Regions from separate parts of the Planomicrobium sp. MB-3u-38 genome, predicted to be linked through region 1. Evidence: riboswitches for the same ligand, from Rfam matches in the RefSeq annotation. Region 1 holds a riboswitch; each other region holds the start of a gene.
What was found. Region 1 has a riboswitch for thiamine pyrophosphate ahead of thiT (energy-coupled thiamine transporter ThiT). Riboswitches for the same ligand answer to the same signal wherever they lie in the genome.
Positions count from the first base shown of each region.

Region 2: another riboswitch for thiamine pyrophosphate. It lies ahead of CXF70_RS05180 (lipoate--protein ligase family protein); the one in region 1 lies ahead of thiT (energy-coupled thiamine transporter ThiT).
Region 3: another riboswitch for thiamine pyrophosphate. It lies ahead of tenA (thiaminase II); the one in region 1 lies ahead of thiT (energy-coupled thiamine transporter ThiT).

Region 1 is NZ_PJBO01000072.1:3,674-8,320, forward strand. Features, by position in the region: gene CXF70_RS15125 (tryptophan-rich sensory protein) at 1-175, shown strand, start outside; gene map (type I methionyl aminopeptidase) at 660-1,412, opposite strand; gene thiT (energy-coupled thiamine transporter ThiT) at 1,530-2,105, opposite strand; TPP riboswitch at 2,200-2,299, opposite strand; gene CXF70_RS15140 (M20 family metallopeptidase) at 2,441-3,514, shown strand; gene CXF70_RS18395 (hypothetical protein) at 3,584-3,730, shown strand; gene CXF70_RS15145 (SGNH/GDSL hydrolase family protein) at 3,776-4,647, opposite strand, start outside.
Region 2 is NZ_PJBO01000010.1:28,407-33,053, reverse strand. Features, by position in the region: gene CXF70_RS05195 (SDR family oxidoreductase) at 1-345, shown strand, start outside; gene CXF70_RS05190 (GNAT family N-acetyltransferase) at 422-1,300, shown strand; gene CXF70_RS05185 (cysteine hydrolase family protein) at 1,352-1,870, opposite strand; TPP riboswitch at 2,002-2,105, shown strand; gene CXF70_RS05180 (lipoate--protein ligase family protein) at 2,187-3,011, shown strand; gene lipA (lipoyl synthase) at 3,023-3,967, shown strand; gene CXF70_RS05170 (DUF2975 domain-containing protein) at 4,158-4,640, opposite strand.
Region 3 is NZ_PJBO01000001.1:66,990-71,636, reverse strand. Features, by position in the region: gene thiW (energy coupling factor transporter S component ThiW) at 1-32, opposite strand, end outside; gene thiE (thiamine phosphate synthase) at 29-682, opposite strand; gene thiD (bifunctional hydroxymethylpyrimidine kinase/phosphomethylpyrimidine kinase) at 663-1,496, opposite strand; gene thiM (hydroxyethylthiazole kinase) at 1,472-2,284, opposite strand; gene tenA (thiaminase II) at 2,286-2,969, opposite strand; TPP riboswitch at 3,056-3,158, opposite strand; gene CXF70_RS00420 (hypothetical protein) at 3,336-3,530, opposite strand; gene CXF70_RS00415 (GNAT family N-acetyltransferase) at 3,773-4,336, opposite strand; gene CXF70_RS00410 (helix-turn-helix domain-containing protein) at 4,364-4,647, opposite strand, start outside.

The DNA of each region.
Region 1 (4,647 bases):
TCTTGCACTGCATGTCCGTTTCCATCACTCCGATATTCCTTTCACTTTAGTGTTTGTCTGGGCATTCATCGGTATTGCAGTCAAACACGGACTGGATGAAATGCTCGTTACAACAGCTTCCTTATTCCTGAGCGGGGTGATCATTACAGGAATCCTTCTTATCAAGAAAAAGTGATGTTGCCCTATGATAAAATGTTTCCATCAAAAAAGCCTGCACTATGCAGGCTTTTTTGATGGCTGTCGAGAAATCGACACTTCTCAAATCATTTCGCTTTAGGCGGACGCGTTCCGCAAGGAGCTGCCTGACGCTTCATTTAAGTTTAGTCTGAACTGACGGATCGTCTCCTTTAGATATCAAAAGTAAAAGACATTTCTATTATAGAATGCGAATTGAGATATGGAGCAAAACAGCGAAGACTCCCAGGCGACCAAGTGAAGTGCTGAGATCCACTCGGGCGAAGTGGAACGAGCACGAGTTAGCTCAGCACAAGCAGCCAAGTGCGGCCAAAGTATTTCGGCCAGCGCTTTGCGACGAAGCTAGCGCAGCGATGCAGGAGCACGGTTTTTGGAAAGCGAAACTGTTTTGCGGAATATCGAATTTAAAATCTTTATCTTTCTCAACAAGCTGCAAAAAAAGCCTGCGCTATGCAGGCTTTTTTTTATTCTTCTAGTTTAGTCAATAAAATCGGTTCACCTTTTGTCACCAGCACTGTATGTTCAATCTGCGCGACAAGCGACTGGTCCGGGGTAATGAAAGTCCAGCCATCCCCGGATTCAATGATATGCTCAGCTTTTTGCGAGATGAAAGGCTCGACAGCGAGAACCATTCCTTCTTTAAGGATTGTCGTTTCCCAGGCATCATAATAATTCAGGATATGCTGAGGAGCTTCATGGAGTGATTTCCCAATGCCATGGCCTGTCAGGTTTTTGATGACAAACAAACCTTGCTCTTTCGCTTCCCGCTCAACCGCTTTACCGATCTGGTTTAATTTTGAACCTGCTTTGACTTTAGTCATCGCCCGTTCGAAAGCTTTTTCAGCCGCTTCACAAATCTTCTCTTTTTCAGGATGATTATCCCCTACGACAAAAGAAATCCCTGTATCCGAAAAATACCCCTCATAAGAACCGGAAACATCAATGTTGACGATATCCCCTTCCTTGATGACACGTTTCCCTGGAATACCGTGTGCCACTTCTTCATTTACACTGATGCACGTATAGCCCGGAAAATCATATTCGGATTTCGGACCGGAAACGCCGCCAAGTTCTTCGAACAATCGTCCGCCCAACTCATCAATTTCTTTGGTAGTTACGCCAGGCTTGGTTGCCGCTCTCATTTCCTCACGGATCTTCGCTACCATTTGCCCTGCTTTTTTTAACATTTCAATATCTTTTTCGTTAGTTGCAATCATCAAATACCCTTCTTTCAAGCTTTTCTATTCAAGAATTATAACATAAAAGAAAAGCGACAGGGGCCGCCGGAGTCTGAACAAAGAAAAGAAGACTATCATAAGATAGCCTTCAACTTTTCATTCTTTCACATCAATCAATCTCGGAGCTGCTATGAACAGAATGGAACAGACAACCGCTGTCAGCAGAAATGCCGGCACCATATAAGTCGCGTTGTACACAAACGAGTAAATATAAACATTACCCGTCGCAAATTCACTGAAGAACCAGATCCCCACGATTACATGGATGATATAGCGCAGAAATGCGCCGATCAAAGCTCCTGCTACAATCGAGGAAACCGCTTTGCCACGAGAACCATTCCGCAAATTTTTAAGATAAGCGGATCTCATTATTCCTGCCACCCCAACGCTCGCGAAAGCGACCAAGTAATCGAGTGTCACTTGTGTAAAAGCGAATCCGAATGATAAAGGCACAATATAGACACGCCCCGTAACAAGCTGCAGCAAGCCAACTGTAAGGCCGGTCAGAATACCGGCACCCATCCCGCGGCGGAACGCCATCAGGATAATCGGGATCATCACCAGACTGACCGATCCCCCCTGCGGCATACTGAACGCGATAAAATCCAATACAAAGCCAAGGGCTCCGAAAATCGCGATTTCGAGCATCAATAATAATTTTTTATTTCTCATGATATCCTCCCTAATGTTTGCACATCACCAGAAGGGCCGCCAATAAAAACCATACGAAAAGCGGCGCCAGGATAGACCCTGACGCCGCATAAGGGCAGGTTTCCATCCACATCCCTGCGCAAGTATTAACTTACAGGTTCAAAGGGTAAGAACGGTTCCGTTCACTCTCAGCAAAAGCTCCCCTTGTGGTGTATACAGTTATTTTCTTAACATCTGTATTGTAACGGACATAAAGATGGTATGCAAGTTCGTTTCAACTGGAGCCATTAGGGTATTGAGAAAGTAAATGTTTCAGAAAGGATGGTGGAGGCAGCTGAAATTGCTGCTGCACGCGTATGATCGAATTATTGAAAGAGCTGATAAAAATTAAAAGTGATACCAAAGAAGGCGCCAATGACGCTCTTCTTTTTTGCGCCCGCTGGCTCGAAGAATATGGTGAAGCGGTTGAAGTCCACGACAACAAAGGTTTTTTGATGCTGACTGCCCAAAAAGGCCAGGGATCAGAAAAATTGGTCTGGAATGGACATGTCGATGTGGTTCCTGGGCATGATGAACAATTTACGCCGATGGAAGAACTCGGCCGCTTGTATGGCCGCGGTTCAGCGGATATGAAAGCTGGCGTAGCCGCCATGATGCAGGCGTTCATCGAACTTGACCCTGAAAAATTAAAGCGTGAAGTCCATCTCCATATCGTCACCGATGAAGAAATCGGCGGCCATAACACTTCTGAATGGCTCGTGTCACAAGGCCACAGCGGTGACTTTATCATTTGCGGTGAACCTACAGGGTTGAAAGTCGGACTGCAGTCAAAAGGCATCCTGCATATGGACATGGTGTTCAAAGGCAAGCCGGCTCACGGCAGCCGCCCTTGGGAAGGCATTAATGCCATCGAGCAGGCGATGAAATATCATATGGCGATGGCTGAACTTCCTTTCCGTAAAGAATCTACTGAATATTACGAGCAGCCTTCCGTCAACTTGGCCATCATCAATGCCGGCAAGCGCTATAATATGGTTCCGGAACTTTGTGAAATGTCCTATGATATCCGTTTCATGCCGGGACAGGATCCCAAAGAGATTACGCGTCAGATGGTTGAACTCGGTGAAACACTGGGAATCGATTTTGATTATAAATCAAGTTCTTCCACGACACCGGCGCTGACAACGACAGCCGATAATCCATATATACAGACCTTGCAGGAAAGCATCCGGAGCAATACCGGAAATGACCCTGTGCTGTTCGGCCAGCATGGTGCTGCAGATACCCGCTATTACGCCGCTGTCAATGGAGGCGAAGGGGCGATCGAGTTTGGCCCGAGTGGCGATGACTGGCACGGCAATGCTGAATATGTGGAAATTTCAAGTGTCCATGAGTATAAAGACATTCTGGTGACTCATGCCTTAAGTTAAGTGCCATGTTTAAGGCAGTCCGAAAAAGGGCATTTAAATAGTATCTTTAAAACGAATGGAGCGATAAATATGGCAGTAGGTAGATTATTAAGAACAGCGATCAAATATGGTCCTATAGCATATCCGGTTATCCGTAAATTCATGAATAAAAAGAAAGCCAAAGGCAACGCTCAAACAAACACCAGCCAGTATAAAACAAAACAGACAAAAAGATAAGCAAAAATCCCGCTTCCTAATTTCAGGTAGCGGGATTTTTTAGTTCTATACTATTGGAAGGATTGTTCTTATAGCCAAATAATCTGAGTGAAGACTTGGAAACAATTGTGCAGACTGATCATCCGCCGTCAGTTCGGCTTCATCTTCTGCAGCCGGTTGAGGATTTTCATCCGCTTGTTCTTCCTGCCCTTGCAGGATTTCTTCAAAACTTACAGGGTTCGGTTGAGGCAGCTCTCTGTTTTCGATCGTCCAGCCACTTCGGTATTCTGCCAAAAATTCATTGGCCATGGCCTGATAGCCTTCTAAATTCGGATGGACATCCCCTGGATTCGGCACTTTCGATGTCGCATTTTCACCGAATGCATCGTCCACTGACACAAAAATCGCATCCGCTTTTTCAGCTTCATTTTCGAGTATCCTGTTTAAGATCTCCAATTGTTCAGCTATGCCTTTTTTCTGCGACTCACGGGCATGCGGGTAGGCAAAATAATATCCCATGACATATACATCCGCGTTTGGCGCAGCTTCATTTAGCCGATTCAATATATCGGCAATATTTTTTCTGGCTTTATTCAGGGCGAAGTCCGATTGGATGCGCTGGAACTGAAGGGAACCGTCAGCAGGATTCGCCTGGACCAGCCGCAGCAGATCATTGGCTCCTGCTGACAATGTAATGATATTTGCCGATGCCAGAAGTTTCTTCGTCTCTTCTTCCTCTACACGCTCCAGAACATCTGCTGTCGTGAATCCGGGAAAAGCGAGATCTTTCGAAAACAATGCGACCGGCTGGTTCCGGCCCAGCTCCTGTGCAATCAAATCAGCATAGCCAGCATCAATCTGGCTGTCAGGTGTCTGCCCGGCAGCGAGCGAATCACCCAGCGCAATATAGGCAGCCGGAATTTTCACTTCAGCTGCCG
Region 2 (4,647 bases), on a different contig from region 1:
AAAGGATCCGGTGGACGGATTATCAATCTCACATCAGGACAGTTTAAAGGTCCGATGCCGGGAGAACTGGCTTATGCAACGACTAAAGGGGCAGTTGATGCATTGACAATCACTCTGTCAGCGGAAGTTGCACCGCTTGGCATCACTGTCAATGCGGTGAATCCAGGACCCACCGACAGCGGATGGATGACACCCGACATACAGGATGCGCTGCAGCCGCGATTTCCATTCGGCCGTGCGGGTGAGCCGAAAGATGCGGCGAAATTGGTGAAGTTCCTGGCAAGTGATGATGCTGCCTGGATCACGGGACAGATACTCCATTCGGAAGGCGGTTTTGAAAGATAATTGGGAACTCATTGAAATTTTCAAGCACTGAAAATAATAAATTTCAAACGGATTGTTTAAAAACGGAGGAAGCCTAATGTCAAATTACCAATTGATTTTTGATTATCGTTCGAATATGAAATACAGGGGAAGTTTTAATGAGCTTTCAAAGCAGGTATTTGGACTGGATTTCAGCAAATGGATCGAAGCGGGGTGTTGGAATGGGGATTACATTTGTTATTCATATAATGACGGCGATCGGGTTGTCGCCAATGTTTCCGTCAACAAGATGAACCTGGTTCTAAACGGCAAAGACGTAAAAGCGATTCAATTGGGAACTGTGATGACCCATCCCGATTACCGTAATCAGGGATTGGCCGCTGAACTGATGGAAATTGTCATAGCAAAATATGAAGAAGAATGTGAGTTCATCTATCTCTTCGCTAATGATTCCGTATTGGAGTTTTATCCTAAATTTGGATTTGAAGCAATAGTGGAAACCAAGCTTAAAATGAAGAGGAGTGATTTGGGGCCGGCGATTGCAAATACTATCCGAAAACTCGACGTAAAGAAGGATTTTACCTTATTAAAAGATTTTGCGGAAAACAGAGTACCTGTCTCTGCAGTTTTGGGTGTCAGAAACAATGCACACCTGCTTTGTTTTCACTACTTGCTGCAATATGCGGAAGCTCTTTATTATGTGAGTGAACTAGATCTGATTGTTATCTTCGAAGAAGCTGATGGAAATCTGCATGTCTATGACATAATTTCGAAAAGTGCTGTAGATGCCAAAAACATTCTCCCATATATTGTTTCAAAAGAGACGGAAAACATTCATTTATATTTTACTCCGGAATTTCAAAATGATGATATCTATTCCAAAGAAATAAATACGGCAAGTGACCGTCTATTTATTCGGCGAGCGCCAAGCGGCTTGCCACGCTACTTTACATTTCCGATGACGTCGCATTCTTGAAATCATAAAGGAAAGCACCAGTAAAAAAGGCGCTTTCCTCCTTCAATGAATTCAGTCCGTAAATTGGATGTCACGGGTCTCGCGCAGTTCAGCTGAGTTGCTCAACATCTCATTATGATGTTCGATGATCTGTTCTGCGCTCATCGTTTCCGAGTCCCAGGTGCCGTGGGCGTCTTTTGCCAGCGTCACATGGAAGCCATGCCTGACGGCGCTTTGCGTAGTAGCATCTACACAGTATTCCGTCTGGTTGCCAGCGATGACGAGATTCTGAATCCCCTGTCTTTTCAATTGTTCCAAAAGCGTCGTTTCATGAAACGAATCCGGCGTTTTTTTCTGGACGACTACATCATCTGGCTGCGGTTGCAGCGACTCATGAATCTGCCAGAAATCGGTGCCTTCCACAAGTCCGGCGTCGTTATGCTGGATGTAGATAACCGGAACGTTCGCTGAACGCGCTTTTTGGATCAGCATCTGCAGATTTCCGAGCAGCCGCTCGCTTTCATGGACAGGATTGGCAGGGTCGAACATTTCGTTTTGAGCATCAATTATCAACAAAGCCGTGTTCGGCATGGAATCTACTCCTCTTTGATTATTCTAATCTTTTTATTCGACAGCAACGTTCTAAAACCTTCCTGTCAGATGAAAATAAAAAAGAGGTTTGTTTTTCTGTTACCTTATGATAGGATTTGGGTAACAAATAAATTATGCACTGGGGGAGCCGCTTTTCGGGCTGAGACAAGCATTGCTTGGACCCTTTGAACCTGATCTGGATTATGCCGGCGGAGGGAAGTGGTAAATGCATGCTTGTTCGGATGCAACCACTTTGCACTGCTGTCCATTTCTATGGAAGCCGTGTATTTTTTTGTGCAAAAAAGGGGGAGAAGCGATGGAGGAAATTTGGGGATTCATCGATTCCGGCCACAATAGCCCAGCTTTCAATATGGCTCTGGATGAATTGATGCTGGAATGGCTGGAAAAAGGGGAAATCGGACCAACCATCCGGTTTTACGGCTGGTCACCTGCTGGCATTTCAATAGGCCGTTTTCAGGATGCCGATAAAAAAATCGACTTCGGGCAGGCGTCAGCTTACGGAGCGGAAATCGTCCGAAGGCAGACAGGCGGACGCGCTGTGCTGCACGACCAGGAATTGACATACAGTGTAGTGGTGCCTGAATCTCATCCGGCGATGCCGCGTTCTGTGAAGGAAGCTTATTCGGTTATTTCGAAAGGTTTATTGGAAGGCTACCGGGAACTTGGCATCAGCTCAGAGTTTGCAATACCGGAGTCATCGATGGAGAAAACGGATTCAGCTGTCTGCTTTGATAAGTCGTCCTGGTATGAACTTTTGGTCGATGGCAAGAAAGCCGCCGGCAGCGCTCAGATGAGAAAGAAAGGAATCATCCTGCAGCATGGCTCCATTCCCATTGAAATTGACAGCGTGAAGCTATTCGATTTATTCAGTTATCCTTCACGCGAAATAAAACATCGGGCAAGGGAAGCGTTCAAGGAAAAAGCCATATCCATCAACGCGGCGACCGGCAAATCCTTTGTCTTCGATGAAGTGAAGGCCGCTTTTAAAAAAGGCTTTGAAAAAGGGCTGGGCATTAAATTGGAACCGCTTGCGCTGTCAGATGCAAAATTGGTGGAAATCAATCAGCTGGCGGAAACGAAGTATAAAAATCTTGATTGGAGTTACTCAACTGAAAAATAGGAGGAGTTTAAATGTCGAAACAAGAAGAATACATACGGAAACCGGATTGGCTGAAGGTGAAAATCAATACGAACGAATCGTTCACGGGACTCAAGAAATTGATGCGGGAGAAAAAGCTGAACACGGTGTGCGAGGAAGCACGGTGTCCGAATATCCATGAATGCTGGAGTGAGCGCAAAACCGCCACCTTCATGATTCTTGGGGACACCTGCACGAGAGGCTGCCGCTTCTGCGCGGTCAAAACAGGTTTGCCGAACGAGCTTGATCTGGGCGAGCCGGAACGCGTCGCGGAATCAGTTGAAATCATGGGCTTGAAACATGTCGTGGTCACTGCAGTGGCACGGGACGATTTGAATGACGGGGGCGCAGCAGTGTTTGCCGAGACAGTGCGGGCGATCCGGAGAAGAATGCCGGCAACGACTGTGGAGATTCTGCCATCCGACATGAAAGGCGATTACGAAAGCCTCCACACGCTGATGGACAGTGCGCCTGATATTTTCAACCATAATATCGAAACCGTCAGACGCCTGACGAAGCGGGTGCGTGCGCGGGCGATGTATGACCGTTCACTTCAGTTGCTGGAGCGGGTCAAGGAAATTGCGCCGAACACGCCGACCAAGTCGAGCATCATGGTCGGGCTTGGAGAAACGAAGGAAGAGATTATCGAAACAATGGATGATCTGCGCGCGCACAACGTAGACATCATGGCGATCGGCCAGTACCTGCAGCCAACCAAGAAGCATCTGAATGTGGAGCGCTATTACCACCCGGATGAATTCGCTGAACTGAAGGAAATTGCGTTGTCGAAAGGCTTCAGCCATTGCGAAGCAGGGCCGATGGTGCGCTCTTCCTATCACGCGGATGAACAGGTCAACGCAACTTCGGCACAGCGCCGCATCAAGTACATGAAAGGCTATGAGTCGCAGGGCAAGACATTGGAAGTGGAAACTTTTTAAAACTATTTTGTGCCATGCCATCGCTCTTGCGGTGGCTTTTTTCATAGTTAAAATATTATTGAATTCGATGAAATTGCTTTATTGCAAATAAAGAGGTATATAACGCAAACCCAAATGGCAGAATCATTGACGTCTAAAAAAAGACCACCAGAGATTGGTAATCTTCCATAATTTCTTCCTATAATTACTGTCAAACCGTCAAGTCGTTCTCGGATTTGATTCGGATGGCATCCTGCAATAACTTCTGGAGAACGGCAGCAAACACCGCGACCACAAGCGACGCGAAAATGACGAACAATCCCATGATGATGGCTGGCGCATCATCTGCCATGGTCAGCATATAAAGGAACGGCATTTCAATCAGATAGACAATGATGATGGCAACAGCACAACGTTTGATATTGCGGATTGCCTTTACCGAAAGAATGGAGAAAGCTTCGTTCCGGTCGATGTAATTAAGCAGTTTCAGTGATTGGTACAGCGCGATGAAAAATGGGATCATGCCGATATACATGCCGATCAACAACGGGTACTGTAAATTTTCGAGTTCCGGAAGAGCCCAGTATGGCGAATTCGGATCAAATCGGGATAATCCGTAAATGCACACAGCAAGCACCGGAAGACCGACGAGAAAAACGGCGGCTTTTAATACGGTAGTTGAAGTCCGTTTCATTAAGAAC
Region 3 (4,647 bases), on a different contig from region 1:
ATTGACATTACGACAAGTTTTTTTGTGTTCATATCAATACCCCTTTATATGAATTTTTGAAATGCGCGATTTGCAAAGCAATATCGTCAGCCTCCGACAACGCCGAAATGACGGCAACACCGCATGCACCTGCCTGCCAGACTGCTGGCGCATTTTGAGGCGTGATTCCACCGATGCCGAAAACAGGCGTCAACGGAAAGTGGCTGGTGACTTCCGAGATGCCCGCCGTGCCTGCCGGCCGTTTCGCATCCGCTTTCGATCGCGTGCCGTACACGGGACCCATGCCGAGATAATCCGCACCGGCATCGATGGCAATCTTCGCTTCCTCGAGTGAATGCACAGAAACACCCAGCACCTTTTCCTTGCCAATCAGTGTCCGTGCCTGCCCGCAATCCATGTCTTCCTGTCCGATATGGATGCCGTCAGCATCGACAGCGATAGCCAATTCGACATCATCATTGATTAAAAAAGGAACTTCGTAATCTGCGCATAAATTGCGGCACTTTTCCGCAAACTTCAGCAAATCCTGCCCCTGTAAAGCTCCCGCTCCTTTTTCGCGAAGCTGGAAATGGCTGATGCCGCCTTTTAAAGCTTCTTCCAATACCGACAGCGGGTTTTTGCCTGAAGCATTCTGCGTGCCCATGATGAAATAGACAGAAGGTTTATTGAACAAATTGCACATCCCCTTCCGCTGCAAAATAGCGGTAAGCGGCGTGGTTTGTCGGACCATGTCCAGCACCGATATGCAATTGATGCGAAAGCGCTGCCTGGATGAACCGTTTTGCCGTCACCAAAGCTTCCGGCAATGCTTCCCCTTTAGCCAATTCGGCTGTCAAAGCAGCCGAAAAGGTACAGCCGGTGCCGTGCGTCTGCTGGGTATGGATGCGCGCCGAACGCAGGACAAATGATTCACCGTTCCGATCGAGACAATAATCTTCCGCGATCAATGGATTATCGGCATGTCCCCCTTTGATGACGACGGCCTTCGCGCCAAAAGCGAGAATCTGTTCAGCCACTCTTTTCCGGTCTGCTGCTTCATGGATTTTCATGCCGCTCAGCATTTCCGCTTCCGGGATATTCGGGGTGATGACCTCCGCCAATGGCAATAACAAGGTCCGCATTGCCTCGAGTGCTTCGTCCTGCAGCAACGTTGCGCCGCCTTTTGCGATCATCACCGGATCCACAACAAGATTGCGCCAGCCATGCTTTCTGATTCCCGCCGCCGTTTCAGCGATGATTTCGGCGTCGAAAAGCATTCCCGTTTTCACGGCGGCAATGGCAAAATCCGCTCCGATGGCATCGATCTGCGCTTTCACCGCACCTGCAGGCATGGGATAGACCCCGTGGACGCCGCATGTATTCTGCGCCGTTACCGCTGTAATGGCCGATGTACCGAAAACGCCGAGCTCCTGGAAAGTTTTGATATCCGCCTGTATGCCCGCTCCGCCGCCGGAATCCGAACCCGCAATCGTCAATACCTGCTTGATCGCTGCCACAGTACATCCACCCCTTCCCCTTTTTCAAAGTCGAAGCCGGTTTCCTCGATCTCCATGCCGAATAAAACATCCAGGAATGTGTCGCGGAAACTGCCGGGTCCTTCTGAAACTGCCGCTGCCTTTTCACCGGCCGTCCCGTAAAATTTGAGAGCTTCGATTGCCGCAGCTGTTGGATTGTCCGGACTTACTGCCATGAAAGCGGCTGTCACAGCGCTGAGCAGACAGCCCATGCCGGTCACTGAACTCATCATCCGGTCGCCGCCCGTAATCTTTTCCACCCGCGAACCGTCGGCCACGATATCGGTCTCGCCTGTCACTGCCACCACCAAGCTGTATTCTATTGCTACTCGAGTTGCCAGTTCCTCCAAGTCGACATTGCCTTCACCGGCATCGACGCCTTTAGAGGCCCATCTCACTCCGCCGATTGCCGCCAGTTCACCCGCGTTGCAGCGCAGCACACTGACATCGATATCCGTTAAAATCTTCTGTATGGCATCTTTCCGAAAAGCGGTCGCGCCTGCTCCCACTGGATCCAGGATCACCGGAATTTTTTCCTTATTCGCCCGTTTACCGGCGAGCAGCATGCTATGAAGCGTTTCTTTATTCAACGTTCCGATATTCAATGACAAGGCGCGCGAAATGGCGACCAGTTCTTCCACTTCTTCTTGTGCTTCGCCCATGATGGGCGAAGCACCGATTGCCAGCAGCCCGTTCGCTTGAAAATTCGACACGACGTGATTGGTGATGCAATGGATGATTGGATTTTCACTGCGGATTTTACTGATCATCTCAAACACCCGCCTTTACTTGAGCCGGCAATTCCCATGTCTCCAACGTCCAGGCCTGCTGCCAGAAATTCCATTCGTAATAGCTGCTGCGGCGGAAACGGTCCTTCAATTCCTGGCGACGTTCCGCAGACAGCCCTTCCGCCAATCGATCCATCCGCCCGATTTGCTCCTGCACCAATTCGCCAAACCATTCCGAACCATACGTCTCAATCCACCGGTCGTAAATCGGATGCCCCGGTTCGGCGTCTTTCAAGCGCTCCCCAATTTCATAATAAAGCCAGTAACAAGGTAGGATAGTCGCGACCACATCCGCCAGATCACCTTCCATCGCGCGGTACATATGCGACACATAAGCATAGGCACTCGGCGACGGTTCAAATTTTTCCCAATCTTCCTCTGTTACCCCGAGCATGCCCATGAATGATTCATGAAGCGCCATTTCCGCCGCACATGTCTGCTCCGAATGATGCGCAAAGCTTTTCGTCGTCGCAAGGTCCGGCGCTTTGAGCGCACCGACCGCTTGCATCTTTGCAAAATTCGTCAGGTAATAAGCGTCCTGCATAACATAATAGCGGAATATCTCCACCGGCAAACTGCCGTCCGCAATCCCTTTCACAAACGGATGATCGAAACTCGCCTGCCATAAACTCTCGCAGTCCTGCCGCACTTCCTGTGTAAATTCCATCTTCTCCAGCCCCTTTCAGGCAAAATAAAATACCGCTTCCCAGTAAAGGAAAGCGGCAATAATATGCAAAAAGATAGAGAAATCCGGCATACGCTCGCCCACTTCCCTCCGCTGGTATGATCCAGATCAGGTTCAAAGGGTCCGAGCGTTGCTCGTCTCAGCCGATATCCGGCTCCCCCAGTGGTGCATGTATTCAGTTGTTCCCCCAAAGATTATCACATAGTCTGAAAAATCACAAATATATTTTTGAATGTTGCAAAAATCTCATTCACACCTATTACCGATTCGCCAAAGCAAATATGGGAATTTCCGATAAGGTCTCATATGCAAACTCTTGTTACTAGTTTTGTAAAATTAAATAACTCGCTAGGTTAAATTAAGTAAATCGGCAATCACTTCTGCACTTCCTGGTGAAAACATGAAAAGCGCGAATAATATGCAGATTAATCCTGTTACTACTAAAGTAAGTTTTCTTACAGACGAGTAATGCTTTTTCTTAAATATTCCTATAAATATTAAAAACAATCCTATGAACAAAATCAAAAAATACCAAAAACCCATTTCCTTACCTCCTCTACATCATATTAAAAGAAGACGTTTTTCGGAATTAAAGGTTCTTCCACATTGTTTCCACCCCAAAAACAAAAAACACCCCGCCAAAAGGCAGGGTGCATCGATATTTGCGGCGTCCAAGCCACGCTCCACAACGTGTTCCTCCAGGGAATGCTTGTCCGTCTTACGCAAATGAGCTCATCGCGTCTCTAACAATAAGCCCTAAGCGGCAATAAGTCAATGCATTTCGCTCACTGCGACGCGTGCTCGGCCGCCGTGATCTTATACAACACATGTCTTTTCAGCGGACTGCCTTCTTCCAGTTTCGGATGGTCGAATTCACCCGCTTTTTTCATGCCGATCCGCTTCATAACGGTTTCGGATGGTTGGTTGAGTGTCGCTGTAAATGAAAGAATTTCGTCCAAGCCCAAAACTCCGAATGCATAATCCAGACAGGCTCTCGCACCTTCAGTGGCATAGCCCTGTTTCCAGAATTTATTGTCCAGCCGCCAGCCGATTTCAACGGCACCTTGGAAACCGGCGTCAAAGCCTACTTCCAACAATCCGATAAAGCCGATGAACACGCCGTCTTCCTTGCGTTCGACTGCCCAGATTCCAAAGCCTTTTTCCTCGGTATGCCTCTCGAAGCGCTCGATCAGCCGATCCGACTCGGCTGGCGTCAGCATGTCTGGAAAATACTCCATCACCTGCGGGTCCGCATTCATGCGGGCAAACACTCCCCTATCGTCAGCCTTCCATCTTCGAAAACCGAGCCGTTCTGATTCGAAAATAAAACCATTTTCCGTCATTTTCATCCTCTTTTCCCCTTGGTTCGCCTCATTTTACTGATATTTGTCCTTCAATGAATCACTGCCGATTCCACCGATAACCATCAGAACTAACGGCCCGAAATTGGCAGCCAATCTCGCAAAACCTTCCAACATCAAAAATTCTGTTCCTGCAAAGTAATTTATACCCAAAATAATCAGCTTTGCCACAAGTAGAAACACGCCGATCATAAATACACTGTCAAAGAACACTTTCCACCTGGGATGAGCCAATTGTTTACTGTCTTGAATCACTTTTTCTTTCAATTCCCTGTCACTCCTTAGCATTTCGTCTATTG